DNA from 3 places in the Streptomyces sp. NPDC006879 genome. Region 1 is predicted to be linked to each of the others. Evidence: riboswitches for the same ligand, from Rfam matches in the RefSeq annotation. Region 1 holds a riboswitch; each other region holds the start of a gene.
The links. A riboswitch is a leader RNA that binds a small molecule or an ion and turns the genes downstream of it on or off. The one in region 1 is predicted to bind thiamine pyrophosphate.
Positions count from the first base shown of each region.

Region 2: linked by a shared signal. The riboswitch ahead of thiC (phosphomethylpyrimidine synthase ThiC) and the one ahead of thiO (glycine oxidase ThiO) in region 1 are both predicted to bind thiamine pyrophosphate.
Region 3: linked by a shared signal. The riboswitch ahead of ACFYMC_RS12605 (thiamine ABC transporter substrate binding subunit) and the one ahead of thiO (glycine oxidase ThiO) in region 1 are both predicted to bind thiamine pyrophosphate.

Region 1 covers NZ_JBIAGC010000035.1:1,438-11,600, reverse strand. The annotation lists gene ACFYMC_RS22480 (hypothetical protein) at 1-339, opposite strand, end outside; gene metF (methylenetetrahydrofolate reductase [NAD(P)H]) at 382-1,296, opposite strand; gene thiE (thiamine phosphate synthase) at 1,417-2,085, opposite strand; gene ACFYMC_RS22465 (Rv2175c family DNA-binding protein) at 2,153-2,518, opposite strand; gene ACFYMC_RS22460 (NAD(P)/FAD-dependent oxidoreductase) at 2,598-3,842, opposite strand; TPP riboswitch at 4,006-4,118, shown strand; gene thiO (glycine oxidase ThiO) at 4,116-5,366, shown strand; partial or broken gene ACFYMC_RS22450 (RNA-guided endonuclease TnpB family protein) at 5,400-5,582, opposite strand; gene thiS (sulfur carrier protein ThiS) at 5,771-5,986, shown strand; gene ACFYMC_RS22440 (thiazole synthase) at 5,989-6,783, shown strand; gene pknB (Stk1 family PASTA domain-containing Ser/Thr kinase) at 6,862-8,820, shown strand; gene ACFYMC_RS22430 (deoxyribonuclease IV) at 8,904-9,749, shown strand; gene ACFYMC_RS22425 (sulfite oxidase-like oxidoreductase) at 9,762-10,163, opposite strand, start outside.
Region 2 covers NZ_JBIAGC010000055.1:11,245-21,407, forward strand. The annotation lists gene ACFYMC_RS26875 (DUF5326 family protein) at 1-75, shown strand, start outside; gene ACFYMC_RS26880 (IclR family transcriptional regulator) at 234-1,004, shown strand; gene ACFYMC_RS26885 (SsgA family sporulation/cell division regulator) at 1,105-1,539, shown strand; gene ACFYMC_RS26890 (YibE/F family protein) at 1,755-3,212, opposite strand; TPP riboswitch at 3,284-3,418, shown strand; gene thiC (phosphomethylpyrimidine synthase ThiC) at 3,412-5,202, shown strand; gene ACFYMC_RS26900 (hypothetical protein) at 5,323-5,520, opposite strand; gene ACFYMC_RS26905 (carboxymuconolactone decarboxylase family protein) at 5,520-5,918, opposite strand; gene ACFYMC_RS26910 (hypothetical protein) at 6,222-7,055, opposite strand; gene ACFYMC_RS26915 (metallophosphoesterase) at 7,229-8,389, opposite strand; gene ACFYMC_RS26920 (LacI family DNA-binding transcriptional regulator) at 8,607-9,719, opposite strand; gene hisC (histidinol-phosphate transaminase) at 10,073-10,163, shown strand, end outside.
Region 3 covers NZ_JBIAGC010000012.1:84,219-94,381, reverse strand. The annotation lists gene ACFYMC_RS12625 (hypothetical protein) at 1-358, shown strand, start outside; gene ACFYMC_RS12620 (LOG family protein) at 386-1,507, shown strand; gene ACFYMC_RS12615 (ABC transporter ATP-binding protein) at 1,546-2,577, opposite strand; gene ACFYMC_RS12610 (ABC transporter permease) at 2,577-4,208, opposite strand; gene ACFYMC_RS12605 (thiamine ABC transporter substrate binding subunit) at 4,289-5,395, opposite strand; TPP riboswitch at 5,490-5,600, opposite strand; gene rlmN (23S rRNA (adenine(2503)-C(2))-methyltransferase RlmN) at 5,710-6,816, opposite strand; gene ACFYMC_RS12595 (class I SAM-dependent methyltransferase) at 6,988-7,809, opposite strand; gene ACFYMC_RS12590 (GntR family transcriptional regulator) at 7,866-8,582, shown strand; gene ACFYMC_RS12585 (hypothetical protein) at 9,281-9,583, shown strand; gene ACFYMC_RS12580 (DUF6303 family protein) at 9,580-9,864, shown strand; gene ACFYMC_RS12575 (DUF2637 domain-containing protein) at 9,861-10,163, shown strand, end outside.

The DNA of each region.
Region 1 (10,163 bases):
GCGGTCACGACCGGACTTGGCCGCTCCCTCTCGCCGGCGCCGACCGGCGGTGGATTTGCCCGCGGGCTCCGCTTCCTGGTCCCGTTTGCTGCCCACCGCCCAGCCCTTGGCGAACCCGCGGCGGAAGGAGAGGGTGACGAAGGTCTGGCCGACTGCGAAGGCCACGGAGCCCGCACCGATGACGAGGACGGAGTGCACCACCACCCCGGCGACCACTGCGAGGAAGCCGCCGAATGCGAGCAGCCGCCAGCGCAACCGCGCCTTGTACTGCAGCAACACCTCACCGAGCAGCCACAGCGCGACGAACCCGAACGCGACGTACAGGACCGTCCAGCCCATGCCTGGCCCCTCTCCCTCGGCCGCGCACTGGGGTACGGCCGGTCAGGCCCGCTGGTGCAGACCCAGATTCTCGTAGATCTCCAGAGTCGCCGTGGAGTTGTTGAGCGTGATGAAGTGCAGACCCGGCACTCCCTCGGACAGCAGCCGTGCGCAGAACTCCGTGGCGAACTCGATGCCAATGGAGCGTACAGCGGCCGGATCGTCCTTGACGTCGAGCATGCGCTCTTTCACTGCCTCGGGCAGCCGGGCGTTGCTGAGCTGCGGCAGTCGGTCGAGCTGCCGGATTCCGGTAACGGGCATGACCTCGGGGATGATCGGCGTCCGGCAACCGGCCGCCTCGACCCGGTCACGCAGTCGAAGATAGTTCTCCGGATCGAAGAACATCTGGGTGATCGCGTAGTCGGCACCGGCCCGACACTTGTCCACGAAGTGGCGGATGTCCGAGTCCCAGTCGACGGATCGCGGATGCATCTCGGGGAAGGCCGCGACCCCGACGCAGAAGTCCCCGGACTCCTTGATGAGCCGCACCAGGTCGGCGGCGTAGTGCACGCCCTCCGGGTGTGCGACCCAGTCGCCCATCGGATCGCCCGGCGGGTCGCCCCGCAGCGCGAGCATGTTGCGGATTCCGGCGTCGGCGTACTGGCCGAGCACGTTGCGCAGTTCGGCGACCGAGTGGTCGACGGCGGTGAGGTGCGCGACGGGCGTGAGGGTGGTGTCGGCGGCGATCTGCTGGGTGGCCTTGACGGTGCCGCCGCGGGTGGAGCCACCGGCTCCGTAGGTGACGGAGACGAAGCTGGGCGCGTGCGATTCGACCCGGCGCAGCGCGTTCCAGAGGTTCCGCTCTCCCTTCTCCGTCCGCGGCGCGTAGAACTCGAAGGAGTACGAGGTTCCGGACGCGAGGAGATCGCGGACCGTACGTGCACGGTCCGTCCGGGTGGAGGGGGTACCAAGGGCCATACCGGCAGGTTAGACAGTGCGCCGTCTCCCCCCAAGAAGCGTCCACTCCTCGGACAGAATTATGGACACTTTCGGGGAAGCAGCAGGCCAAAGGGCGGTACTGGTGCAAACGCCCAAGGGTCAGGAGCTACGCGCACGGACCCGCTTGGCGAGCTCGGCCGCTGCCGCACCAGGATCCTCGGCCTCAGTGACGGCCCGCACCACGACCACGCGGCTCGCACCGGCGTCCAACACCTGGTCGAGGTTGCCCGCGTCGATGCCGCCGATCGCGAACCACGGGCGGCCCTGGTCGAGGGAAGCCGCGTACCGAACCAGGTCCAGCCCAGGGGCGAACCGGCCCGGCTTGGTGGGCGTGGGCCAGCAGGGGCCGGTGCAGAAGTAGTCCACGCCCGCTTCCACCGCGGCGGCATCGACCTCGGCTTCGGCGTGCGTGGAGCGGCCGATGAGCACCCCCTCGCCGAGGATGGCCCGGGCGGCCGGCACGGGGATGTCACCCTGCCCGAGGTGCAACACCTCGGAGCCGATGGCGTGGGCCACGTCAGCGCGGTCGTTGACCGCGAGGAGCTTGCCGTGCCGACGGGCCGCTGCGGCGAACAGCTCCAAGTACTCCAGCTCCTCACCCGCCTCCATGCCCTTGTCACGCAGCTGGACGATGTCGACACCGCCCGCGAGAACGGCGTCGAGGAACTCGGGAAGGTCCCCCTGGCGCTTACGCGCGTCCGTGCACAGGTACAGCCGGGCGTCGGCGAGCCGGGCGCGCGGACCCGTCGAATGGGCGTCAGTGGCCATGGTTTCCCCCCTGGTGGCGGTGTACGGGCCCGGGCAGCCGGCCCCGTACACCGTGGATCGGATCGGATCAGACGGCGAGCGCCTGGGCGCGGCGCTTCACCTCCGTGCCGCGATTCTCACCCAGGGCCTGGGCGGGGGTCCCCGGCAGGGTCGGGTCCTCCGTGAAGAGCCACTCCAGCATCTCCTCGTCGGTGAAACCGTCGTCCCGGAGCAGGGTCAGGGTGCCGACTAGGCCCTTGACCACCTTGTCGCCTGCGATGAAGGCGGCCGGCACCTGGAGGGCGCGGTTCTCGCCCCGGCGGACGGCGATGAGCTGGCCTTCCTTGACCAGCTGGCGGACTCGCGTCACTTCGACGTCGAGCATCTCCGCGATGTCGGGGAGGTAGAGCCACTCGGGTACGAGCGCTTCGATCTTTGCGTCAATCTCGGTCACGGGACAAGCCTGCCATTTCCCGCCGACAGTCGGTACCCGGGCTACTCCCGACCCCGGCCCCGGATAGTCGCGCCGCAGGTCACAGGGCCGCTGACTTGAGCGGGACACCGAGGTCAGCCGTTCGGGCCGGGTCCATCCGGCTGTTCGCCTCGATGAGCTTGCGCCCCTGCGCCAGGTCCCGGGGACGACCCACGGCGAGCACCGCGCGCAGGATCTGGTCACGCAACCAGCACACCGACCAGTTGGGCCCGGCCGGGTCGCCGCGCCACACGAGCGCGTCCGCGTCGCCGTGGTGGCCGGCGTACTGGACGAAGCGCCCGAACTGCTCGGACCAGAAGTACGGCACCGGGTCGTACACCGGGGCCGGCTCCCCGGCCTCGTCGGCCAGGATCACGGCGGCGACGGTCCTCGGGCCGCTGAGGGCGTTGTCCCAGTGGTGGACCAGGAGCCGCTGCCCGTAGCGCGCGGAGGGGAAGGAAGCGCAGTCCCCGACCGCGTACACCCCGGGAAGGTTGGTGCGCAGATGGCCGTCGGCGGTGACGGCTCCGTCGGGGTCGAGCGCGAGGCCGGAACCCGCGAGCCAGCTCGTGGCGGGGCGGGCCCCGATCCCGACGACCACGGCGTCGGCGGGTAGCACGGCGCCGCCGGCGAGGGTCACGGAGCCGGACTGGATGCGCTCCACGGGGGAATCGGTCAGCAGCCGGGCCCCAGCCTCCTCGTACCAGCGGCTCATCGGGGCGGTGACCTGGGCGGGCAGCGCCTGGGCGAGCGGTCGGCCGGCGGCTTCGACCACGGTCACCCGGCAGCCGGCCGCGCGGGCGGCAGTGGTGAATTCGGCGCCGATCCAGCCGGCGCCGACGACCACCAGATCACGCTTGTCCGCCAGGACCGGCCGTAGTCGTTCGGCGTCGTCGAGGGTGCGCAGCAGGTGGACGCCCGGGACGCCGGCGCTGCCCGGGAGCGCGAGGGGGGTGGCGCCGGTGGCGACGACCAGTACGTCGTAGGGGACCGGACCCGCCGGCGTGTCGAGCTCATGGTCAGCGGACCGTAGCCCGGTGACGTCGGTGCCCAGCCGGAGGTCTACGGCGAGGGCGTCGAAGTCGACTTCGAAGGCCGATCCCTCCGCCTCGCCCAGCAGCACGGCCTTGGACAGCGGGGGGCGGTCGTAGGGCTGATGGGGCTCGGCGCCCAGCAGGGTCACCGGCCCGCCCCAGCCCTGTTCCCGCAGGGCCACGGCGGTCTGCACGCCGGCCATCCCGGCGCCGACGATGACGACCCGGGAGCGGTTCCCGGCTGGTCCGGCCTGAATCTGCTGCTCGCTCACGGAGCCCACCCTAAACTCCTGACGGACCGTCATGGGCGAGGGTGTCCGCACCGGGGATCCGCGCCCACCGCAGACGCCCACCGCCGCCGCACCCGCCGCTCCGCAGGTCGTCCCCCGCAGAGCGGCCTACCCGCGCCCAGGGGCGGAGGTTAGGCTGACTGCCGTTACCCATCGCGGGAGCCCGGGCGCACCGGGCTGAGAGGGAGGCTGGACGGCCTCCGACCGTACGAACCTGATCCGGGTCATGCCGGCGAAGGGAGGGGCTGGACGCCCATGCACGCATCCACCCAGAAGGGCCCCGGTGGTCGGAGCCACGAGGTCCTCGTCATCGGCGGCGGGATCATCGGACTGGTCACCGCCTGGCGAGCCGCTCAGCGCGGTCTGCACACCGCGGTCGTCGACCCGACGCCCGGCGGCGGCGCCGCCCACGTCGCAGCAGGCATGCTCGCGGCGGTCACCGAACTCCACTACGGTGAGGAGACCCTGCTCGGGCTGAACCTCGAATCAGCACGCCGCTATCCCGACTTCGCCGCCGAGCTCGCGGACACGACCGGCCAGGACATCGGCTTCCGCCCGAGCGGAACCCTCGCCGTGGCCCTGGACTCCGACGACCGCCTCCACCTGCGCGACCTCCACGCGCTACAACGCCGCTGCGGACTGGAGTCGACGTGGCTGACCGGCCGCGAATGCCGACGCCTGGAGCCCATGCTCGCCCCCGGCGTCCGGGGCGGACTACGCGTGGACGCGGACCACCAGGTGGACCCGCGCAGACTTGCAGCAGCCCTGGTCACCGCCTGCGAGCGGGCCGGCGTGCTCTTCCACCGGGCCCCGGTGTCGCGCCTGCGGGTGGAGCGCGACCGGGCGGCCGGCGCCGTACTGGGCGAAGGCTCCCTACACGACGGCGCCCCCGCGGGGGGCGTGGAACTGGCCGCCGACCAGACGGTCCTGGCGGCCGGCAGTCTCAGCGGCCAGATCGACGGACTACCCCCCGAGGCCAAACCGCCGATCCGCCCCGTCAAGGGCCAGGTGCTAAGGCTCCAGGTGCCGCCGGCGTACGCGCCCTTCCTCTCGCGCACCGTGCGGGCCGTGGTCCGCGGCGGCCACGTCTACCTCGTTCCCCGGGAGAACGGCGAGTTGGTACTCGGCGCCACCAGCGAGGAACTCGGCTGGGACACCACCGTCACAGCAGGCGGCGTGTACGAACTGCTGCGCGACGCCCACGAACTGGTCCCCGGCATCACCGAGCTGCCCCTCACCGAGACCCGAGCTGGCCTGCGCCCCGGGTCCCCCGACAACGCCCCCCTGCTCGGCCCCAGCGAGCTACCGGGACTGCATCTGGCCACCGGCCACTACCGCAACGGCGTCCTGCTGACCCCACTGACCGGAGAACTGCTGGCGGCCGTGCTGTCCACCGGGGAACTCCCCGCGCTGGCCCGCCCCTTCAGTCCCCGCCGGTTCCGCACCGGCCTCCCCTCGCCCACCACGGTCAACGACGCACCCGCCCGCCAGCAGCAGCCAGCCTGACGTCTTCCCCTCCCTCTGAAGGGAGGGGATTCCTTCCCTCGCGGGTCGGGCTTTCTGCTTCGTCGACCGCTGCCCTTCGGAGGAACCTCGTTGGGGTCTCACACCGCCTCCACAGACTGTCACCGCCAGTCCGGCGGCCGGAGTGTTCTTCGCCGCGTTGACGTCCCGGTCATGGGTCGTCCCGCGGTCACACGCCCAAGCGCGGACGTCGAGCGGCTCCGTCATCTTCGCCAGCGTCAGACGGCCGTCCCGTCACAAACTGCATGCGCGTGTTGTGAACAACATCCTGCCTGTCCAGACACCGCGCACCGCCCAGAGGGCGAACCCACAGCACGACGCCCCACTCCGCCGGAGCTTCGATTCCACCCCCACCTCAAGGCGGGGCCATCCACGAAGGAGTCCAGATGACCTCCCCCACCATGACCGTCTCCGTCAACGGAGAGTCGCGCGCACTCCCCGACCGCGCCACCTTGGAGCACCTCGTCCGCGACCTGACCCCGGCCCGTTCGGGCGTGGCCGCCGCCGTGAACGAGACCGTGGTACCCCGCGGACGTTGGGCGACCACCCGACTTGGCGAGGGCGACCGGGTCGAGATCCTCACCGCGGTCCAGGGAGGCTGACCATGTCGCAAGACACCTTCCTGCTCGGCGGTACCGCCTTCTCCTCACGGCTGATCATGGGGACCGGCGGGGCGCCCAGCCTGGACGTACTCGAACGCGCACTGGTGGCCTCCGGCACCGAGCTGACCACCGTCGCCATGCGAAGGCTCGACCCCGCCGTTCAGGGATCGGTGCTGTCCGTGCTCTCCCGGCTCGGCATACGCGTACTCCCGAACACGGCCGGCTGCTTCACCGCCGGCGAAGCGGTGCTCACCGCCCGCCTGGCCCGCGAGGCGCTGGAAACCGACTGGATCAAATTGGAGGTCGTCGCGGACGAGCGGACCCTGCTCCCGGACCCGGTGGAACTCCTCGACGCCGCCGAAACCCTCGTCGACGACGGCTTCACCGTGTTGCCCTACACCAACGACGATCCGGTGCTCGCCCGCAAGCTTCAGGACGTGGGCTGCGCGGCCGTGATGCCCCTGGGGTCCCCCATCGGCTCCGGCCTCGGCATCCGCAATCCGCACAACTTCCAGCTGATCACCGAGCGGGCCACGGTACCGGTGATCCTGGACGCCGGTGCCGGCACGGCCTCGGACGCCGCGCTGGCCATGGAGCTCGGCTGCGCGGCCGTCATGCTGGCGTCCGCCGTCACCCGCGCCCAGGAACCGGTCCTGATGGCGGAGGCCATGCGGCACGCGGTGGCCGCGGGCCGGCTCGCCCACCAGGCCGGACGCATACCCCGGCGCCACTTTGCCGAGGCCTCCTCCCCCGTAGTCGGCCGAGCGGCTCTCGACCCCGAGCGCCCGGCCTTCTGACCAGCTCGAACGTCACAGCTGCGCTGCGAGCGGACACGAGCGGGCCGGTGCGGCGCGCGGCGCTCGTAGACTCTCTGCGTGGACACGACCCTTGAAGACCCTCTCGTCGGGCGGCTCCTCGACGGGCGCTATCGCATCGAGGCGCGCATCGCGGTGGGCGGCATGGCCACGGTCTACCGGGCCGTGGACATCCGCCTCGACCGGGTACTCGCCCTGAAGGTGATGCACCCGGCGCTGGCCGCCGACGCCGTCTTCGTCGACCGTTTCATCCGCGAGGCGAAGTCCGTGGCGCGGCTCGACCACGCCAATGTGGTGGCCGTCTTCGACCAGGGCACCGCCGGCGGCTACGTCTACCTCGCCATGGAGTACGTCTCCGGGTGCACCCTTCGCGACGTGCTGCGTGAGCGAGGGGCGCTCCAGCCCCGCGCCACCTTGGACATCCTGGAACCCATCCTGGCCGCGCTGGGCGCCGCGCACCGGGCCGGCTTCGTCCACCGCGACATGAAGCCCGAGAACGTACTGATCGGTGACGACGGCCGGGTCAAGGTGGCCGACTTCGGCCTGGTCCGCTCCGTGGACTCGGCCACCCAGAGCACCGGCGCGCTCCTTGGGACCGTCTCCTACCTGGCACCCGAGCAGATCGAGAACGGCGCCACCGACACCCGCGTAGACGTCTACGCGTGCGGCGTGGTCCTGTACGAGATGCTCACGGGCGCCAAACCACACGCCGGCGGCAGCCCCGCCCAGGTGCTCTACCAGCATCTGAACGAGGACGTCCCGCCCCCGTCGGCCGTCGTTCCCGGGCTTCCCGCGGACCTCGACGAGTTGGTGGCGGCGGCGACCGCCCGCAATCCCGAACTGCGCCCGCACGACGCGGTGGCCCTGCTCGCCCGTTCCCGTGAGGCCCGCGCCGCGCTCAGCGACGCACAGCTGGATGCGCTACCACCGCAAGCCAGAGCGGTAGCGCGGGACGGCACGGAGGACCGGACGAGCGTGATCCCGCGCGCCCTGCCCGTGGGCGGTCCACCCCAGCAGGCGGCGCCACCGACGACCGCCGGCCTCCAGCAGACCAGCCGTTTCGAACGCCCGCCGGTGCCGGCTCCCACCGGCCCCGGCGCCCGCTCCGCCCGCCGGCCCGGCCTCTTCCCGCTGCGCCGCGGAGCATCCCTGGCCATCGCGGCGGTGCTGTTGGTCCTGGGGCTCTCCGGTGGAGTCTGGTACATCAGCGCGGGCCAGTTCACCCGGGTCCCGAGCCTGCTCGGCAAGAGCGAGGCACAGGCCCGGGAGCGACTCTCGCAGGCCGGGCTCGGTGTCCGGCGCGTCGAGGAAGCCTTCAGCGACAGTTTCGACCGCGGCACGGTCATGTCCAGCGATCCGGCAAGTGGCCAACGCATCCGCGGCAACGGCTCGGTGACACTCACCATCTCGCGCGGCCCGAAGATCGTCTCCGTGCCGAGGGTCACCGGCCGCCCCCTGGCAGACGCGAAACGCGAGCTGACCGAGGCTGGTCTGGCCCCCGGGATCGTGACCGAGGCCTTCAGCGACACCATCACCCAGGGCTCGGTCATCAGCACCGACCCCACGGCGGGCGAGCGCCGGGCCCCCGACACGGCCGTGGCGCTCGTCGTCAGCAAGGGCGCACCGGTCGAGATGCCGTCCGCACTCGGCACGGACGTCGATGAGGCCCGCGCCGCACTCCAGGACCAGGGCTTCACGGTGCGCATCGCGCCCGAGCGGGTCAACTCGGCGCAGCCGCAGGGCACGGTCGCCGAGCAGTCGCCCGCCGCCGGGACCCAGGTCGCCCGTGGCGACACCGTCACTCTCACCGTGTCCAAGGGGCCGCGCCAGGTCCCGGTGCCCGAGGTGGTCGGCCAGGACGTCAAGGACGCCCGCCGCGCCCTGGAGGACGCGGGCTTCAAGGTGAAGGTGGAGCGTCCCTTCCTGTCCTTCAGCAACACCGTCGCCAGCCAGTCCGTACCGGCCGGCAACGAGGCTCCGGAAGGCAGCACCATCACGATCAGGACCCGAGGACTGTGACCACGCGCACCGCCACCGACCACGCACGGGCCCTCCCAGGTCCGGCGCCCACCGCCCGCCGCAGTGGACGCGACCGCAACCCGGTGGGAGGGCACGTACCCGTAGCCGGTGGCCTGGCCAGGACGGGACTGCCCTATGCCAGGCAGATGGGTGCGGAGGTGCTCCAGGTCTTCGTGGCCAATCCACGCGGATGGGCGACCCCCGGGGGGAACCCCGCACAGGACGAGTTGTTCAAGGAGGCCTGTGCGGCCGAGTCCATGCCGGTGTACGTGCACGCCCCGTACCTGATCAACTTCGGCTCCCACACCGAGGCCACGGTGGAGAGGTCCGTCCTCTCGCTGCGGCATTCGCTGCGGCGGGGACGGGAGATCGGTGCACTCGGCGTCGTCGTCCACACCGGTTCGGCGACCGGTGGCCGCCCGCGAAGCGAGGCCCTGGCTCAGGTACGGGAGCGGCTGCTGCCGCTGTTGGACGAACTCACCGAGGACGACGACCCGTTCCTGCTCCTGGAGTCGACCGCCGGACAGGGCTCTTCGCTGTGTGCACGCACCTGGGACTTCGGCCCGTACTTCGAAGCCCTGGACTCCCATCCCAAGCTCGGGGTCTGCCTTGACACCTGCCACGTCTTCGCGGCCGGGCACGATCTGGCCCCGCCTGGTGGCATGACCCGGACTCTGGACCTGCTCCTCGACACGGTGGGCGGGGGACGGCTGAAGCTGGTGCACGCCAACGACTCCCAGGAGGGCGTCGGTTCGCACCGCGACCGGCACGCGAACATCGGCTCCGGCCGGATCGGCGCGGATGCCTTCGGTGAGCTGTTGGCCCACCCGGCGACCCACGGGGTACCACTGGTCATCGAGACTCCGGGCGGTACGGCGGGGCACGCGGCCGACGTGGCCCGGCTCAAGGAGTTGCGCAAGGGCGGCTGAGCCGCCGCGGGCCTACAGCTCGGGGCCGTCTCCCGGCTCCTCCTGATAGGAGTAGCGCTGCTCGCTCCAGGCCTCGCCGATGTTGTGGTACCCGCGCTCCTCCCAGAACCCGCGGCGGTCGGCGGTCATGTACTCGATGCCGCGCACCCACTTGGGGCCCTTCCAGGCGTACAGGTGCGGGACCACGAGCCGGAGGGGGAAACCGTGTTCCGCGGTGAGCGGTTCGCCGCCCTTGTGGCTGGCGAAGATCGTGCGATCGGCGAGGAAGTCCGACAGCCGCAGGTTCGAGCTGAAGCCGTACTCGGCCCAGACCATGACATGGGTGGCCTCGGGGGCTGGCGGAGCCAGTTCGACCACGGTGCGGGCGAGCACCCCACCCCATTCGGCCCCGAGCATGCTGAACTTCGTGACGCA
Region 2 (10,163 bases), on a different contig from region 1:
GTCGGTGGACTGATCTTCGTCGTAAGGAAGTTCAGCGGTGCCGGTTCTTCGAAGTCTTCCGGAAACGAGTGGTAGGCGGACCCGCCGCCTGGCGCGGCCTGAGTCGTTAGACCGGGTGGATCGTGCGGGAGGAGCCGCCGAGCGCCGTGGAACGGCGCACGGGGCGGAGTGCCGTGCCGGGCGGTCCTTGTCAGTGGGCCGTCGGCCCACCGCCACGCGCCCGGGGGTGAGCTTTGCCAACGGCCCACAACGCCGCTGTCCCGACCTTGATCACTTCGGTGCAGAGGGCGCTGAGGCTCCTCGAAGCCGTCGGGTCCCATCCCGGGGGAGCTCCGGCCAAGCAGTTGGCCCGCGAGGCCAAGGTGCCCCTTCCCACGGCCTACCACCTGTTACGCACCCTCAGTCACGAGGGCTACGTCCGCAGGGAACACGGGGTCTTCCTGCTCGGTCCGGCGGCTGAGCGGTTGGGGGCCGGAGGGATGCAGCAGAAACGTCGCAGCATGATCCTTGATTCGCTGGCGCACTTTCGCGATGTGATCGGTGCGCCCGTCTACTTCGCGGTCTACCGCGAAGGCGAGGTCGAACTGGTCGGGGTGTCCGACACCCCTAACAGCCCGGCGTGCGAGGAGTGGGCGGACTTCCGGCAGACCGCCCACGCACACGCGATCGGCCAGTGCCTGCTGGCGCAGGTGGACGAACAGGTCCGTCAGGACCACTTCGACCGGCACGCGATGACTGCCATCACTCCGTACACGCTGCGTGATCTGCGGTCCTTCGAGAACCGCATGGGCGCGCTGGAAGGCGCAGGACCAGTGGTCGAGCGCCAGGAGTACGCGCTGGGAACGGTGTGCGCCGCGATTCCCGTTGCGGCCGGTGAGACCGCGGCAACCCTGGCCATTTCCCTTCCCCTGCACCAGGAACAGCGGTTGCTCTCCGCAGTCAATCGACTACAAAGGGAAGTAGGCGCGCTGTTGAGTGCCCTCTCGATCTCTATCAGTATCTGAAAACTCACTCCTTGTGATCTACTAGCGCTTCCACCACGATTGCGTCAAGAGGGCCTTGAGGGACCATTCCCGGCCACTTACCACTACAGCGGGGTTGGCTATGCGCGAGTCGGTACAGGCAGAGGTCATGATGAGCTTCCTCGTCTCGGAGGAGCTCGCATTCCGCATTCCGGTGGAACTCCGTTACGACGCACAGGATCCGTACGCGGTGCGCCTGACCTTCCACCTCCCCGGCGATGCGCCCGTGACCTGGGCGTTCGGGCGGGAGCTACTCCTCGACGGCATTAACAAGCCGTGCGGGGACGGTGATGTGCACATCGCTCCCACGGACCCCGAAGAGCTGTCAGACGTCCACATCCGCCTACAGGTGGGTGGTGACCGTGCTCTGTTCCGGGTCGGCGCCGCCCCCCTGGTGGCCTTCCTGGACCGGACCGACCGGCTGGTGCCGATGGGCCAGGAGCGCGCCATGGGTGATTTCGAGGAGAACCTGGAACGAGCCCTCGACCGCATCCTCGCCGGGGAGAACGCGGGCTGAGCCAAGGGGAGCGATGGCTGGATCTCAGTGGGTTCGGTCGGCTCGACAGGGGTGGACCGCCGCTGTGGTGACTACGCTGCGTCATGACCGCCGAGGTTGCTCGGTGCTGTCGTCCGGTCGGTGGCGCCCAGTCCGACGGGGCGGGTGGGACCAGGACGCGGGCTGAGGGCGCGCGGGACCGGCCCGGTCTGCTGCGGGGCCGACGCAGGTGCTGGTCACGGCTTTCGGCGTCGTCCCCGACCCCTGCGCCCGGATCCGGCGTCCGTGCCGCCGGCCGATGTCCCCGGGCGGTCGGCGGACACCACCAGGGCGGCGAGCACCGTGGTCACCGGAACCGAGGCGACCAGACCGATCGAACCCACGAGGGTGCGGACGATCTCCTCGGCCACCAACTCGCTGTTGGCCACTGTCCCGACGCTGCTCTGCGCGATCGAGAAGAGCAGCAGCAGCGGCAGTGCGGCGCCCGCGTATGCCAGTACCAGGGTGTTCACCACCGAGGCGATGTGGTCACGTCCGATCCGGATGGCGGAGCGGTACAGCGCCCGCGGTCCCATCGCCGGGTCGGCTTGGTGTAGTTCCCACACCGCGGAGGTCTGGGTGACCGTCACGTCGTCGAGCACGCCCAGCGAACCGATGATGACTCCGGCGAGCAGGAGGCCGCTCATGTCGATGTCCGGGTACAGGCCGTGGATCAGACCGGTGTTGTCATCGGTGTTTCCGCTCAGGAAGGCCCAGTCGATGAACAACGATCCCAACACGCCGATCAGCAGCAGCGAGATCAAGGTTCCGAGGACCGCCACCGAGGTTCGCGCGCTGAACCCGTGGCACATGTAGAGGGCGATCAGCATGATGGCGCTGGCCCCCACCACCGCCACCACCAGAGGATTGGACCCCTGGAGGATGGCCGGCAAGATGAACATGGTCAGTACGGCGAAGCTGACGGCCAGGGCGATCAGCGCGGTCAGGCCGCGCATCCGCCCGACCACGATCACCGCTACGGCGAACAGCCCAGCCAGCAAGGCGACCGGGAGCTTGCGGTTCACGTCGGTGACGGAGTACTGCAGGTCCCGAGGGGCGTCCGGGGCATAGGCCACGACTACTTCCTGGCCCTGTTCCAGTTGGCGCGGTGCCCCGGGTTGAACGATCTCCACGAAGGTCCGGCCGCTCTCCGGACCCGTGGTGACCTCGATCGTGGCCCTACGGCACTGCCCGGTCTGGGCGTCCACCGCCTCGCGGCCCTCGGCCGTGGAGGTGTCCCCCGTGGGCGGCACCTGGGAGGCGTTCACCTCCTTGCAGTCGATCCGTGCCAGGGCGGTGACGCGTCCCTGTTGGGTCTGCCGGTCGAAGCCGACGCCGGTGCGGTCCTGTGCCGTGCTCCCACCCGGCCACAGGACGAACAGACCTGCCAGAACGGCCGCGGCGAACGGGACCAGGACGGCGGCGATGACCTTGCGCAGATGCCGGGAGACAGGGGCAGCCGGACCGTGGGCGTGGCTGTGTCCGTGCCCCCCGTGCCCGTGGTCAGGGGGGCCCTCGGGTTCGTCCGCGCGGCCCTGACCGGGGACCCCGGGCCCGCGCGGAGGCACCGCCGGAGGCTGGGATCCGGGGCGGGAGCGGTAACCGTGGTCGCGGTCGTGCTGCGGATCGTCGTCAGTCTGCGGCGAAAAGGTCACCGACTGATCATCGCAAGAGATGAGGGGGCCCACTGTTCAGCACGCCAGGCATGACGCTAGCGTGGGGGCACCTTTGCACACGCGGGAGCTCGGAGCACCGGGCTGAGAGGGCGCTGATCACCGTACGCACGTACGGGAAGAGGCTGCGTCGACCGCCGAACCTGTTACCGGGTAATGCCGGCGTAGGGAGATAGGTCTCATGACCATTCAGGACGCACGCACGCCTGCCACCAGCCAGGGCGGTCAGGAAGAGCGGAAGCCGGGTTGGCACAAGGGGTACGTCGAGGGTTCCCGCCCTGACCTCAAGGTGCCGGTCCGGCAGGTGCACCTCACCAACGGCAGGGACGTGACGCTGTACGACACGTCCGGGCCCTACACCGATCCGACCGTCGACACCGATGTGCGGCGCGGCCTTGCGCCGCTGCGCGAGAACTGGATCATCAGCCGCGGCGACACCGAGGAGTACGCGGGCCGTCCGGTGCGCCCCGAGGACGACGGCATCAAGCACACCTCGCCCCGCGGTGGACTCAAGAACCTCGATGCGGTCTTCCCGGGCCGTCCCCGACTGCCCCGACGGGGACGTGGCGGGGCGGCCGTCACTCAACTCGCCTACGCCCGCCGTGGCGAGATCACCCCGGAGATGGAGTTCGTCGCGATCCGGGAGAACGTCTCTGCCGAGGTCGTGCGCGAGGAGATCGCCGCCGGTCGCGCGGTGCTCCCCGCGAACGTCAACCACCCGGAGATCGAGCCGATGATCATCGGCAAGAAGTTCCTGGTGAAGGTCAACGCCAACATCGGTAATTCCGCCGTCACCTCCTCCATCGAGGAGGAGGTGGAGAAGATGACCTGGGCCACCCGCTGGGGTGCCGACACGGTCATGGACCTTTCCACCGGCCGTAACATCCACACCACCCGTGAGTGGGTGCTGCGCAACTCCCCCGTCCCGATCGGAACCGTGCCCCTCTACCAGGCGCTGGAGAAGGTGGACGGTCGGGCGGAGGAACTGTCCTGGGAGATCTACAAGGACACCGTCATCGAACAGGCCGAGCAGGGCGTGGACTACATGACGGTGCACGCCGGCGTGCTGCTGCCGTACGTGCCGCTGACCGCGCGCCGGAAGACCGGCATCGTCTCGCGCGGCGGATCGATCATGGCTGCCTGGTGCCTGGCGCACCACCAGGAGAACTTCCTCTACACGAACTTCGAGGAGCTCTGCGAGATCCTCGCGGCGTACGACGTCACCTACTCGCTCGGCGACGGTCTGCGACCCGGCTCGATCGCGGATGCCAACGACGCCGCGCAGTTCGCCGAACTCAAGACGCTGGGCGAGCTGAACACCATCGCCAAGCGCCACCAGGTGCAGACCATGATCGAGGGCCCGGGCCACGTCCCGATGCACAAGATCAAGGAGAACATCGACCTCCAGCAGGAGATCTGCGAGGAGGCCCCGTTCTACACCCTGGGCCCGCTGACCACCGACGTGGCTCCGGCCTATGACCACATCACCTCGGGCATCGGCGCGGCCATGATCGCTTGGTGGGGTACGGCGATGCTCTGCTACGTCACGCCCAAGGAGCACCTGGGCCTGCCCAACAGGGACGACGTCAAGACCGGCGTCATCACGTACAAGATCGCAGCGCACGCAGCCGACCTGGCCAAGGGGCACCCGGGTGCGCAGGAGTGGGACGACGCGCTCTCCGACGCGCGCTTCGAGTTCCGCTGGGAGGACCAGTTCAACCTGGCCCTCGACCCGGACACGGCCCGCGAGTACCACGACGAGACGCTGCCGGCCGAGCCGGCCAAGACCGCGCACTTCTGCTCCATGTGCGGTCCGAAGTTCTGCTCGATGAAGATCAGCCGCAGCATCAGCGAGCAGTTCGGTGGCGACGAGAACGCCGCCACCGAGGCGGAGATCGCCGAGGGGATGATGCAGAAGTCGGCGGAGTTCGCGGCTTCGGGCAACCGCGTGTACCTGCCGTTGGCGGACTGAGTCCCGCGCGTAGGCTTCCCGGCCCGCGTCCTTCGGGGGGAGGCGCGGGCCGGGCCTGCCCGCAGGGGGCATCGCGGCTTCGCCGGTGCTCCCTCGTTCGGGGCTGAGCCGAGTGGCGGCTCAGCCCTGCCGGCCGGAGAGCCGACGAACCTGCTGGTCGTATTCGCTCAGCAGCTGGGCCAGTTGGTCCAGCGACTCCTTCGGCACCTCGGCGGGCGCGGACTCCACCACGAAGCGTGCCGCTGCCGTCAGCGCGGCGAGTTCGTAGGCGTGGAAGGTGCCGCGCAGCACCATCGGCCGGACCCGTTCCAGTTCCATCAGGCGGCCTGGGACCGCACGTACTCCGTGACCTGCGCCAGCTCCTTGGCGAACTGGTCGTAGTCCTCCTGCATGCCGTTGATGTAGGCGCTCCAGCCGAGGCTGGACTTCGCGTAGTGGACGGCCTCTTGGATCTCCTCGTCAGTCGCCCCGAAGAGCTTGGCGGCCTCGCTGTGGAACAGGCTGCAGAACCGGCACTTGGTCTCGGCGTGCAGGCCCACCCCGATGAGTTCCTTGTACTTGTTGGGAATGAGCGTCTGGCCGAGTTCGATTCTCTTGAAGAGCTCCCATTCCGGACCGAGCAGCTCGGTGGGGATCGCGGAGAAGAAGTGCGGCACCAGTCCCAGGGTCTGCTTGATGTCGGCCTCGATCTCGCCGCGGTTGTTCGTGGCAGCCATGACAGGGCCCCTCTCGCGGGCCGGACGCCGACGACCCGGGTCCGGCCGCGCTGGGGGCGGACGTGTCCATCAACCCGGGCCGTGCTGCACGGAGCGCACACGCGAACAGACGTTGACCGGGCCTGGGCGCGCGATCACGTACGGCATCGGGCCTTATGTTCAGCTTAGAGCCGATCGGTGGGGAATGTTCGGCCGCTCCGTGGGCTTCGGTGGTGCAGCCGCGGCGGAGCAGGAGGACAAATGGCGTCCCGGCGCCGACCCGCCTCGGTGGACCGCCGAGTGGACTCCCTCGCTGCGGGGCGATCAGCGAACGGGCGGTGCGCCCGGTTCGTCGTGGTCCGGGCCGCCGAACTCCGGTCCGCTGTAGTCCGGGCTGCTGAAGCGCGGACGGGGCGCCGGGTCGTCCGCGCGGGGGGCTGGGCTGCTGAACTGGGGGCTGCTGAAGCCCAGCCGGGGCATCAGTCCCGGGGAACGGTGTGGCGGGGCTGCGGAGTCGCCGCGTTCGTCGGCCTTCGCGAGAGCCTCGTGGAGGAAGGGCAGGATGCCTCGTTCCAGCAGGGCGAGCCGCCAGGCCTCCCGGGCTCGGTGAACCTCGTCGGGGACGGCTTCGTCGGTGTCCGCCGCCACCGCGGTGGCACCATTGCGCAACGCCGTCAGGAGCAGTCCGATGGCCGCGCAGAGGATGCCGATCGCGGTGAGGCCGGCGAAGAGCCAGCCGGCGGTGACCAGGGTGCCCGCGAAGGCCGGTTCCGGCTCGATGAGCTTGAGGGCGTACCCGCTCAGCAGGAAGATCACCGAGGCGGTGCCCGCCAGGAGTGGGGCGAGTACGGTCACGATCGCGCCGGCACCGGCGCCATCTGCGCCCTTCGCACCGGTGTCCCCGGAAAGTGCGCCGGCGTTCCCGGGCTCTCTCAGTTCTTCCCGCACTTTCACATAGTGCTCGTATTCCGCGGCGGCGGCTGAGATGAGTATCGGCTCGGCATTGAGCGCCATCCTGCGCAACTGCTCGGTATTGAGCTGCTCACCCAGAGTGGATGCCTCCCGGCGTCCTGGCGCGGTGCGCAATGCCTCGTCGAGGAGCCGTTCGAATTCCGGCCGGTCCTCGGCCAGCAGGTGCGGAGCGCTGGTCATGTGCATCCCCCGATGCTCCGTAGGGCCGTACGCCGGTGCAGGAAATCCGGGCAGTCGGCGGAAACGGAGGAGAGCCTGCTATGGACAAGCCGATAGTAGGGCGACCATGCCGTGTGGAGACAGAGTCTTTCCGTAAATGAGGGGTTCGGCTGGGCTATCGGCAGATGCCGGATGAATGCTCACTGCCCCAACGGCAGTTGCACGACGAGCAGTTTGCCGGCCATGGTGACGCCGCCGTCCATCGCCACCGCAAGCCCGTCCGCGTAGACGTGTGGTCCCTCGACGGTCGGCCGGGGACTGTCCTCGCCGTCCTCGGAACCGACCACGCCGAGTAGGTACGGAATGGGGCTGTGGCCATGGACCACCCGCCGGCCGCCGTACGCATCGAGCAGTTCCCGCACGGCCGGCGGGCCGGACTCCTCATCGCGGAAGGCGAACCGGCGAGTGAACTTCCGGAACAACTCCCAACACTCCCCGGCGTCACCGCGGGTGAGTACCTCGTGCACGGTGTCGTTGACGTCCTCGATGGACGAGCCGTAGTCGAGGTAGGCCGTGGTGTCGGAGTGCAGGAGTAGGTGGTCGTCTTCCAGCGCAGCGGCGTCCAGCCGTGACATCCACTGGAGGTGGACGTCCTCAAGGCGCTCCATGTCGGTGTGTTGTCCGCCGTTGAGCAACCAGGCGGCCTGGAAGGTCGCGGTGCCGGCGCCGGAGCCCACCGGAGTGTCCCCGAAGCGCTTCGCGCCGATGAGCAGTAGCTCGTGGTTGCCCATCAGGGCCTTGCAGTAGCCGCCCGCGGCTGCGGCCTCCGCGGACAGCCGCATCACCAGATCGATGACGCCGATGCCGTCCGGTCCGCGGTCGGTGAAGTCGCCGAGGAACCACAGCCGGGCGTTGCCCGCCGACCACTGGCCGTCGGCGTCGACCAGGCCCTGGGCGCGCAGCTCGGCGAGGAGTTCGTCGAGGTAGCCGTGCACGTCGCCGACGACGTAGAGCGGCCCCGGTCCGTCGGGGGCCGGCTCTCCGGATGATCTGTGGATCTGCAGGGTGCTGCCCGGCCCGGTGATCACGGGCAGGTCCCGCTGGGTCGGGGTGTACTCGTCCGTGGCCACAGGCTCTGTCGGTTCGCTGGTGGTCGAGCAGGTACCCAGGTAGGGGCCTGGATGCGGGGCCGCAGCTGTGGGGGCGCCGTACGGGCCGGGGTAGGTGGCGGGGCCGAACTGCCCGAACCCGTGGGGTCCGGGCTGCCGGGGGAGCTTCGGCTCGCGGTGTGACATGGCGGTGGCCCGGGCGTCGCCCGGCGCCTCCGTCTGCACGGGTCCCTGACCGGCCCCCTGAGTCATCGACCCCTCCACCACCGTCGCGCTGCCGCACACCCTCGGAGTTCCCCTGGTCGTCGGGTCCGTGGTGTCGTCCGCCCATCATAGGAATGCGGCTCGTGCTCTGTGATGCACCAGGGGTGATGAATCCGGCTGGACCCGATGGAGCCTTGGCGCTTCCTCCCGAATTGCGCGGACTGTCGCCGATGGTAGAGCCGGGACCGGGCTGCGCCCGGAGCCTTCAGTCCCGGTCCGGCGAGCGGGGGGCGCTGACCGTCGTGCGTGGCGGGCGGCGCTGTGAGGAGGCCCGCACGATCAGTTCGGTCGGTATGACCTGCTCGACCGGGCGTTCGTTTTCCGCTCCCTCGATGGCGTCGATGAGTAGCTGGACCACGGCGGTCCCGATGCGTCGGGGCTTGAGTGACAGCGTGGTGATCGGCGGTTCGGTTTTCGCGTAGACCGTGGACTCGCTGCAACAGACGAGCAGCAGGTCTTCGGGGACGCGTAGCCCGTAGCGGCGAGCTGCTGCCAACAGGTCGGTCCCGTTGGGGTCGAAGAGCCCGTACACGGCGTCCGGCCGGTCGGGCCGGGCCAGTAGCCGGTCGGCGGCGACCGCTCCCGCGCACGGGTCGTGGGCGGGATACGACTCCAGGACGGGGTCCTGGCCCACCCGGGAGCACCAGTCGAGGTAGGCCGTGGTCGACAGCCGGGTGTACGTGTCGGTGGTGGTGCCGGTGAGCAGGCCGATCCGGCGTGCACCGGCCGCTGCGAGGTGGTCGAGCAGGTCGAGTACGGCTGCCTCGTGGTCGTTGTCCACCCAGGCGGTGACCGGTAGGGAGCCGGCCGGCCGGCCGTCGGATACCACCGGTAAGCCCTGTCGGACCAGTTCGGCGACGACGGGGTCGTGGTCGGAGGGGTCGATGACCACTGTGCCGTCGAGGGCGACGTTGGACCAGACGTCGTGGCGGGAGGTGGCGGGGAGGATCACGAGGGCGTAGCCGCGGGCGAGGGCGGCCGAGGTGGCGGCCCGGGCCATTTCTGCGAAGTACGCGAACTCCGTGAAGGTGAAAGGTTCATCCCCGTAGGTCGTCACGGTCAGGCCGATGAGGCCCGATTTGCCGGTACGGAGGGTTCGGGCCGCTGCCGAGGGGCGGTAGCCCAGCCGGTCGGCGACCTCGCGGACATGGCGGCGGGTGGCGTCGGGGAGCCGTCCCTTGCCATTGAGCGCGTCTGAGACGGTCGTGATGGAGACGCCGGCCGCCGCGGCCACGTCCCTGATGCCCGCCCGTCCTGGCCGGCTGGGCCGCCGGGGGGTCTCGGTCCGGCTCACCTGGTGCTTCCCTGCTGCTGTCATGGCGACCCGATAGTAGGGCTCGGAGGGGTGGTTGGTCCGGGTGCATATGCACTCATTGACAGGCACGATTCTGCATGGCTTGCCAGGCGGAATGACCTTGATAGCAAAGGTAGTTGAGGCCGAATGGCCAAGAGTGCCACTTGTCGACCCGGACGGGCCTGCTGCGGGAGTGAGGTCTCAAAGAGGTCTCAACTCACCTGCACGAGGGATGCGCGCCACGGCGCAGGCCACCGGCGCGCGCATATATGCACGCGCTCCCCCACGCTTTCCGGCCGCCACCCGTTCTCCGGACGCCACAATCCTCATAAGGTGAGCAGTATTGAGTTGGACGGGAAGGTCGAGGAGGACCTGCGGTGAGCGAGAAGACCCCCAAGCTGCGCGCTGAGCTGGACGGTATCCCCACGTACAAGCCCGGGAAGCCGGCCGCTGCCGGGGGCCCCGTGG
Region 3 (10,163 bases), on a different contig from region 1:
CCTCCAGGAGGAGGCGCTCCGCATCGGCCGCCCCCTCGGAGTGCTCAGCGCCGTACTCGCCGGGCTCCTCACGCCCCTGACCGTGTACGGGCCCTCCGCCACCCCCGAACCACTGGGCACGATGACCGGACCTGCGGTAGCCCTGGTGGTGGCCTGCTGCGCGGCGGCCCTGCTGATCGCCGCGGCCGAATCACGACAGCAACGGGCCCCTACGTCCACCGCCCTGCTGGACCTCGGCACTCCCCGCGCGCTCCTGCGCAGCGCGGTCACGGTCCGTGCGGCAGCGCTGCTGACCGTGTTCATCCCGCTCACCTGGGCGGTGTCCCTCCTCACAGCCCTGCCGCTGACCGGGGGCTAAGCGCCGGGGCGCCGCTATCGTGGCCCGATGTTCCACGCAGCCCACCGCCACGCCGACCACGAAATCGAGACGCTGGCCGAGTTCGACCAGGTCATTGCCGCCGGAACACTGAGCGGGCTCCGCATCCAGTCGGTGAACCTACGAGAGCGCACCTTCGCGTTGCTCGCCACCGACGCCTCCCACGCGGTCTTCCTGGGCTGCCCGATGGAGCCGGACGCCGCCGCGAAGGTGCGCGGGGACGGCGCCCTGGTCTTCCCTCCGGTGCCGGACCTGCCGTTCAACCCCTACCGGGGACTGCTCTACACGGCTACCGAACTCTTCGCGGGCCTCGGCGACGGCTACGAAGCCACCCTGGACCATCTCACCCACCGGTGGTTCCAGGAGACCAGGACCGACCGCGACGTCCTCGCCTCGCTGCTCCGCTCGATCCACGACGACGCGGTGTCCGACGCCCTGGACGAACTCCTGCTCGAATCTCAGGTGGTCGGAGTCATGGGCGGCCATGCGGCGCCCCGCGGCAGCACCGCTTACGAGGGCGCAGCCCGACTCGGGCGGGCCCTGGCCCGAGCAGGACTGATGGTCGCCACCGGTGGCGGACCCGGCGCGATGGAAGCCGCCAACCTCGGCGCCTATCTGGCACCCCACGGCGAGGAAGCGCTGTTGGAGTCCCTGGAGTTGCTCGCCAAACACCCTTCCTTCACCCCCTCGGTGACCGACTGGGCGCGCGCCGCCTTCGAGGTACGCGAACGCTGGCCCGCCGGCGGCGACTCGGTGGGCGTCCCCACCTGGTTCTACGGACACGAGCCGCCGAACGCGTTCGCCCGGCACGTCGCGAAGTACTTTTCGAACGCCACCCGCGAGGACGGACTGCTCTCACGGTGCAACGCCGGTGTGGTCTTCCTCCCCGGCGCAGCCGGCACGGTGCAGGAGATGTTCGACAACACCACCCCCAACTACTACGAGTCCCGCGGTGAACCCACGCCCATGGTGCTCGTCGGCCGTGAGCACTGGACCACCCGACTGCCGGCCTGGCCGCTACTGAAGTCCATCGCGCGCGGACGCGCCCTGGAATCCAGGATCGCCCTGGTGGACTCCGTGGACGAAGTCCCCGGGACCCTGGCCACCCTGACGGGACGCCGGGCAGGCTGAGGAACCGCCCTGTCCCGCACCACCGCCGGCGGAACCGCTCAGCGGGAGGGCAGCAGGACGACCTCGGCCGGGTCGAAGACGATGCCGACCTCCGCACCGGACGCCGGCGCCTGCGTCAACGGCGCCTCGGCCTCCACTACCGGCGCGTGCGTCCCCGGACGCAGCCGCAGGGCGACATGCTGACCGCGGAAGGTCCTCGATTCGACGGTGCACCTGAGGCCATCGGCAGGCGCCACCAGGCGGATACCGTTGGGGCGGACCAAGAGTTGGCACTCCCCCTCTGCGGCGCCCGCCGGCACCCCGATCCTTCCCCAGGCGGTCTGGGCCGCCGATCCGGTGACCGTCGCCGGGACCACGTTGTCGAAGCCGAGGAACCGCGCCACGAAGGCCGAAGCGGGCCGCCGCCACACCTCGGTCGGCGTACCGACCTGAGCGATGCGGCCCTGCTGCATGACGACCACCCGGTCAGCCAGCGCGAAGGCCTCGCCCTGGTCGTGGGTGACGGCCAAGACCGTGGTGCCCAGCCGCGCGAAGAGCGAGCGCAACTCGACCACCAGCCGCTCCCGAAGCCCCCGGTCAAGTTGGCCCAGGGGCTCGTCCAACATCAACAGCCGGGGCGAGGGAGCGAGTGCCCTGGCCAGCGCCACCCGCTGCTGTTCGCCGCCGGACAGCGATGCGACAGCTCTCCGCTGAGCACCAGGCAGGCCCACCAGTTCCAGGAGTTCGGCCACCCGCCGGGTCCGTTCCCCCCGCTCGGCCCCGCGCATCCGCAGGCCGAACGCGACGTTGGCGCCCACATCCCGCTGTGGGAACAACTGGTGGTCCTGGAACATCAGCCCTACACCGCGCCGGTGGACCGGCACGGCCGCCTGGTCCACACCGCCCAGGCGGACCCGCCCGGCACACACCGGCTGAAGGCCGGCGACCACCCGCAGCAAGGTGGACTTCCCGCTGCCGCTGGGACCGAGGACGCAGACGACCTCGTGTTCGGCGACGGCGAGGTCCACGGCGTCGACGACCGCCCGTGCCCCGAAACGCACCGTGACCTCGTCCAGTTCGAGTAGCGCCATCAGAACTCTCCGGAGGTTCGGTCGGTGCGCAGCCGCTCCAGTACGAGCAGCGCCACTGCGCAGACCAACATGAGGATGGTGCTCAGGGCCATCGCCTGCCCGTAGTTGAGTTCACCGGCCCGCCCCAGGAGCCGCGCCACGGCCACCGGCAGGGTGGGGCGATCGGGTCGGGCGATGAACACGGTCGCCCCGAACTCGCCTAGCGAGACCGCGAAGGCGAAACCGGCGGCGATCAACAGAGCCCGCCACACCAGTGGCAGGTCCACCTCCCGCCAGGCCCGCAACGGGGAGGCGCCCAGCACGGCAGCCGCCTCGCGCAGCCGCCCGTCCACCGCACGCAGCACCGGCAGCATGGTCCGCACCACGAAAGGAACTCCGACCAGTGCCTGCGCAAGTGGGACGAGGATCCATGACGTTCGAAGGTCGAGGGGAGGCTCGTCCAAGGTGATCAGGAAACCGAAGCCCACCGTCACGGCGGACACCCCGAGCGGCAGCATCAACAGGGCGTCGAAACCACGCACCAGGCGTCCTGGCCTGCGTGTCAACGCCGCCGCGGCCAACCCCCCGATCAGCAGGGCGATGCCGGTGGCCGCCAGCGCGTACAGCAGGGAGTTGCCCACCGCCCGCAGCGGCGCCACCAGGAAGGTGCCCCCACCGGCGTCCGGGTCGGACAGCGCCCGGTAGAAGCCGAGACCGTAGCCGCCGGGTGCGTCGAGGGAGCGTTCCACCAGCACTCCCAGCGGCAACACGATCAGCAGGGCGATGCTCGACAGGACCGCGCCGAGAAGGCCCCACTGCGCGGGTCCCACCGGGCGCCTGGAGGTCTGCTCGGGGGCGACGAGCGTGAGCGCACTCTCCCGCCTGCGCACCGTCCAGGCATGGACGGCGAGGATGAGACCCACCGCGGCGAACTGCACCAGGGTCAGGACTGCGGCGGTGGGCAGGTCCAGCAGGTGCGCTGTCTGCCGGTACACCTCGACCTCCAGCGTGGCGAAGGCGGGCCCACCGAGGATCTGGACGACACCGAAGGAAGTGAAGGTGAAGAGGAAGACCATCAGCGCCGCCGCAGCCACGGCCGGGCCGAGGGCCGGCAGCGTCACCCGGCGCCAGGCTTCGAAGCGAGTGGCGCCCAGTACCCGGGCGGCCTCCTCCTGGCGAGGGTCGAGCTGGGACCACAACCCACCCACGGTGCGCACCACGACGGCGTAGTTGAAGAACACGTGGGCGAGCAGGATCGCCCACACCGTGGTGTCCAGCCGCACACCCCAGAGCTCGTCGAACAGACCGCCGCGCCCCACCAGGGCGAGGAAGGCGGTGCCGACCACGACCGTGGGCAACACGAACGGCACCGTGACCACGGCCCGGAGCACCTGCTTGCCGGGGAAGTCGAAGCGCGCGAACACATGCGCGCCAGGCAACGCGATCAGCAGCGTCAGAACCGTGGAGGCAAGCGCCTGCCAGGTGGTGAACCAGAGCACGTCCACGATGTCCCGGTCACCCAACACCTCACCGACCCGGCCGAGGTGCCAGCCGGTTTCGGTCTTCAGACCCCGGCCGACGATGGAGGTCACCGGCCAGGCGAAGAAGAGCGCGAAGAAGGCGACGGGCAGGGCCATCAGCCCGAGCCGCACCCAGGTGCCACCGGCACCGGGACCGACCGGCACTTCGGGTGCGCCGGCGGACGCCGGGGCCGGTGGGGCTGGCGGCGCCGTTACTTCACGACGATCGAGGACCATGCCTTGACCCACTGCTCACGGTTCTTGGCGATGGCCTCGGGAGCTACGGTCTCCGGCTTGGCGATCACCTCGCCGTGCTGGGTGAAGACCTCCGGGAGCTTCGCGTTCCCCGTCACCGGGTTGACGAACATGTTCAGCGGCAGGTCCTCCTGGAACTGCAGGCCGATCATGAAGTCGAGAAGCGCCTTACCACCCGTCGGGTTCTTGGCCCCCTCCAGAAGGCCGGCGAACTCGACCTGGCGGAAACAGGTCCCGGTGGACACTCCGGTCGGGGCGGTCTTCGGCTGCGGGTCGGCGTACAGCACCTCGACGGGCGGGCTGGAGGCGTAGGAGACGACCAGCGGACGGTCCCCCTTTGCCTTCTTACCGCCCCCGGACCCGGAGAAGCGCTGGTTGTAGGCCTGCTCCCAGCCGTCGACGATCTCCACGCCGTTGGCCTTGAGCTTGCTCCAGTAGTCCTTCCAGCCTTCCTCGCCGTACTTGCCCACGGTGGCGAGCAGGAAGCCCAGCCCCGGGGAGGATGTCGCTGCGTTCTCCGCGACCAGCAAGTTCTTGTACTCGGGCTTGACCAGGTCATCGAGGGTCTGCGGAGGAGCGAGCTTCTTGTCTGCGAAGTACTTCTTGTCGTAGTTCACGCAGACGTCGCCGGTGTCCACGGGCGTCACCCGGTGCAGGGGGTCGAGACGGAACTCCTCCTTCACCTGATCGAGGCCCTTGGCCTCGTAAGGGGTGAAGATGCCGTTGTCGAGGGCGCGCGAGAGCAGCGTGTTGTCCACGCCGAAGAAGACATCGCCGCGCGGCGAGCCCTTGGTGAGGATCTCCTGGTTGAGGGCGGCCCCGGCGTCCCCGCTCTTCAGCTTGCGGACCGTGAAACCGGACTGCTTCTCGAACTCCTTCAACACGGCGTCCGACGGAGTGAAGGAGTCGTGGCTGACGACCGTGACCGTCTTGGAGACGGCCTTGGAGCTGGCAGAGGACCCCGTGTCCTTGGCCGTTTCCTCGGAGCCGGAGCAGGCCGCGAGCGTGCTGACGCCGAGGGCCGCGGCGAGGGCGGCGCCCGCCATCTTCTTGGTGGTGCTCACTGGTGTTTTCCTCCTGGGTGACCAGGAGAAGACGCGGCCCCACCCGGCGCTCGATCATTGAGGACCGGAGCGGTCGCCGGGCAGGGCGCAACAGCTTGAGTGGTGACCGAACTTCCTACCCGGAATGACCCGGGCGAGGTTCAGAGGGTCTGCGGCTTGACGGTGCCCGCACTCTCAGCGCTGTGGCGCTCCCCTGTCGGAATATGCAGTTGGTTCGGCCCCAGACTACCCCGGGGCCGATTTGAGCCTCCGGCCGGATCCCATCCGGCAGACGGACCGGGCTTTCGATCCCGCGGGCCTGGCCCGACTCGACCTCAGCGCTCGGCAGCGGCGAGCTGACCGCAGGCCCCGTCGATCTCCTGACCACGGGTGTCACGGACGGTCACCGGCACGCCGTGTGAGGCGATCGCCTCGACGAACGCCTTCTCGTCCTCGGGCCGAGAGGCCGTCCACTTCGAGCCAGGAGTCGGATTCAGCGGGATGAGGTTGACGTGCACCCGCCGACCCTTGAGCAGGCGTCCCAGCAGGTCACCCCGCCAGGCCTGGTCATTGATGTCGCGGATCAGGGCGTACTCGATGGACACTCGACGCCCTGACTTCTCGGCGTACTCCCACGCCGCGTCGAGGACCTCGCGCACCTTCCAACGGGTGTTGACCGGCACCAGGGTGTCGCGGAGTTCGTCGTCGGGTGCGTGCAGCGAGACGGCCAGACGGCACTTGAACCCCTCGTCGGCGAAACGTGTCATCGCCGGCACCAGGCCGACGGTGGACACGGTGATCCCCCGCTGTGACAACCCGAGGCCATCGGGCTCGGGGTCGGTCAGCCGCCGGATCGCGCCCACGACCCGGTTGTAGTTGGCCAGTGGTTCCCCCATGCCCATGAACACGATGTTCGACAGGCGCGCCGGCCCTCCGGGCACCTCGCCGTCCCGAAGCGCGCGCATGCCGTCCACGATCTGGTGCACGATCTCGGCGGTGGACAGGTTGCGGTCCAGACCGGCCTGCCCGGTGGCGCAGAACGGGCAGTTCATGCCGCAGCCGGCCTGCGAGGAGATGCACATCGTGACCCGGTCCGGGTACCGCATCAGCACGGACTCGACCAACGTGCCGTCGTGCAGCTTCCACAGCGTCTTGCGGGTGGTGTCGTCATCGCAGCTGATGTGCCGCAACACCGTCATCAGCTCAGGAAGAAGCTCGGCCCGGAGCTTCTCGCGGGACGCGGCGGGGATGTCGGTCCACTCGGCCGGGTCATGCGCGTACCGCGCGAAGTAGTGCTGCGAGAGCTGCTTGGCGCGGAAGGGCTTCTCCCCGATCGCGGCAACGGCCTCGCGGCGCTCGGCCGGCGTGAGGTCAGCAAGGTGCCGCGGCGGCTTCTTGGCTCCGCGGGGGGCGACGAAAGTGAGTTCTCCGGGCTTAGGCATGGTTCATCCAGTGTGGCAGACACGCCGAGGTGCCCTGGGTCGTCGCCCAGCTCAGCGGCGACCCGGGCGGGCCGGTGCCGGTCGTTGATGGTGGTTGTGGGTTGTCGTTGGCTGCCCCCCGACGGCCCACAGACGGCCCGGCCCCATGACCTCGTCCGCAGGTCAGGGCCGTCAGTCGCCGCTGCCGGCGGGAACCGTACCGACGGCCAAGAGGTGCGAGCTAGCGGCGAGGAGCTCCGGGTACGGCTCTGCCATACGGGCCGCGTCCATGGCTGAGGCGATCAGCTCATCCGTGGGGCCCTCGCCCGGCTGCTGTTCTGCCGCCTTCACCAGCGACCACGCGGGACCCTCGATGCCGAAGACCTGCACATCCTCCAGCCCGGAGGCGACCAGCTCTGCCACCAGCTCTTCGGCTCGGTGGAAGTACGAGAGGGTAAACCCCCGCGATCCGTCATAGACGGCCGTCTCCAGGATCTTGGAGACGGAGTTGTGAATCCGCTCGGTGTGCAGGTGGGCGTACGTGACGTGCTCGAAGAGCGACGCATAGCGATTGATCGCGGCGGCGGCCACCAATCCGCCGGGCTTGGCCACACGGGAGGCTTCCGCGAGTGCCCGTTGCCGGTCGGCCGGGTCGGGCAGGTGGTACAGCGGCCCGAGGAGCTGGACAACGTCGAATGTGTCGTCCGGCTCGGGCAGGTCGCGCGCGTCACCGACCACCGCCGGGCACACCGCCATCGCGGCTTCAACGTGACGGGGCACCGGGTCTACCAGGGCGACGTCGTAGCCGTCCTTCACCAGCCATTCAGCGTGAATCCCAGTCCCCCCGCCCACGTCGAGCACGCGCGCCGGCGCGGGGGGCAGAAAGCGTCGGAGGAGTTCCTGAGTTCTGACCAGTTCCATCCGACCGTCTGCCGAGCTGCGCAGGCGGTTGTCCTCGTTGACCGTCTCGCCATAGAACCGCATCACGGAGGGAGCCAATTCGAGATTCGACATGGTCGCAGTATCGTGTGTACCGGTGGACCAGTCCAGCGCAGGAAATAGGGGAAGCCATGGCAGTTCTGAAGTACGAAGAGATCGCAGAGTTCCTGCGCGCCCGCATCGCCGCTGGTGAGATCGCGCCCGGGGACACAATTCCGTCCGGCCGAGAGCTGGCCGAGCAGTGGGATGTGTCACGCGCAACCGCAATCAAGGCAGTCGACGTACTGCGAAACGATGGCGTGGTCGTGGCCAAGCAGGGGACCGGGTTCGTCGTCACGGAAACGCCCGTGGCACGTCCCGCCGGCGCTCGCCGTGCCGGGTCGGCGCGCATCTTGGGCGGGATGCCGTTCCTGCGCATCGGTGAGCCCGACTGGGCGGAACCCCCCGCCCGGGTCGCCGCCACCCTTGGACTCTCACCCGGGGCGAAGGCGCTTCGGCGCGTTCGCGTGCTCCAGCTCCCGGACGGAACGCCGAATAGCTGCGTTGAGGCGTGGTTCCCTCCGGAGGTCGCGGAGGTCTCACCGCGCCTGGCAGACACCGCCCCGATCGCGGAAGGGACGACGCGATACGTCCGACGTCAGACCGGGCGGGGCCCGGCAGAAGGCGTGGACGTAACCACTGTGCGCGGCGCGTCGGAGACGGAAGCGGACCGCCTGGGGGTACCGGAGGGGACGCCGGTAGCCGTGCTGCTGCACACCGCGTACGACGAGCAGGGGAAGCCGTTGGTCTGCGAGGAAGGCGTCACACCGTCCTCACTGTTCGAACAGGTCGACACCTACGCAATGTAGGCAGAAAGCGGCAAACGGAACTGCTGGACCGGTCCACCGGTTCAGCTTTTTTTTATCACCCAGAAGCGCCGCCTCACCTGCACTTTCTGTCGCATCGACACGACGAAGCGTGACCCCATCGCTTGACTGGACCGGTCCACCGGTCCAGTCTCTTGGTTGTGGCCACCGCCCGATCCGGAACTTCCGGGGAGGGCGGTGAACCACGCAGAAGGGGCCTTCTTTGGGCTGCTTCGACCTGCACGAACAGCGGGGCCCCCGCCGGACTTGCTTACACGCGGTCCGAGCGGCAGGGGAGGCGTAAAAGTCCGGCGTCTTCACGGAGTGATCGGTGTCATCGGCTAAGTCGTCGGTCTGGCCCTCGGGAGAGTCCCCGGGGGATCGGATCGGGGGGACCCCGGTGGTTGGGCTGCACCCGGTCCATGACACCCGTGAGGGAGGGAGATCCACTCAGCGAGTAGCGACTGAGGGACCGCAGTAACCGCGCGCCGACCAAGCGAAGGAGCGTAAGGCGCGCATGGAACTGCGGCACGACAGTGACGGGCTTCCCGTCACTCGTCATGCGGGCAGGGCATCGGCCGTTGCGTCGGATGGCCTGCCCGCTTGATGAGGCGCACTACCACCTGAAGCACAGCACGGCCCCGGGATGCACCCCGGGGCCGTTGTCGAGCCGCCACACCTTCACAGGGAGAGAACGACTCATGAAGTCCATCGTTGCTGGTCGCGAGCCCGTTACCGCGACCGAGTTCGTTGAGCTGGCTCTGGGGATCGACCTGGAGCTGTTCACCAGTTCGCCCACCGAGTCCGTGATGGACCGGGCGGCCCGCCTGGACGTGGCCCGCGAGGTCCTCGCGGAGCTCCGGGAGAGCGACCCGGAGACCGCGGCCTACGCGGAGAGCCTGCTGCGGGCCCTCCCGCTGAAGCAGTCCCGCACCTCCTGCCGGCGTACCCGCCGCGCTGCTGTGCGGCGCCCCGTGCACGAGCGCACGGCGGTGGCCGCATGAGTGATCACACCGCGCAACTGTCCATCCGTACCGGCAGGTGGACCCTGTACATCGCCCTCATGGGTGTTCCGGTCTCGCAGTGGCCGGAGCACGACTTCGACACCAAGGTGGTGCCGACCCCGGCGGAGCGTTCACGGGCGCTCACCGGGCTCGGTTTCGTGTTCACGGCCGGGGCCGAGTGGGAGTGGACGGAGTACCCGGAGCAGCCGGACGACGGCACCTCGCCGGTCCGGCTGCTGGCCTCGATCAAGGTGCGTTCACGGGACGGGGGCCGGTCGTGAACAGTGCTCAGATCCGTTCAGCGGAACGCGCCCTGTCGGTCGGCACATGGCTGATCGTGGGCGGGGCGATGCTGTTCTCCATCCTCACGGTCACCCCGCTGATGGAGCGCCACAGCCCCAAGGGCTGGGAGTGGACGGCCCCGATCCTGCCCCTCGTCGTGGACGCCGCCGTGGTCATCGTGGTCCGTCTGGACTCCGTTCTGGCCGCCATGGGCGGGGACGGTGGCCGGTGGCCCATCGCGCTGCGGTGGATGACCGGCGCCATGACCCTGGCCCTGAACATCGCTGACAGCGCGCTG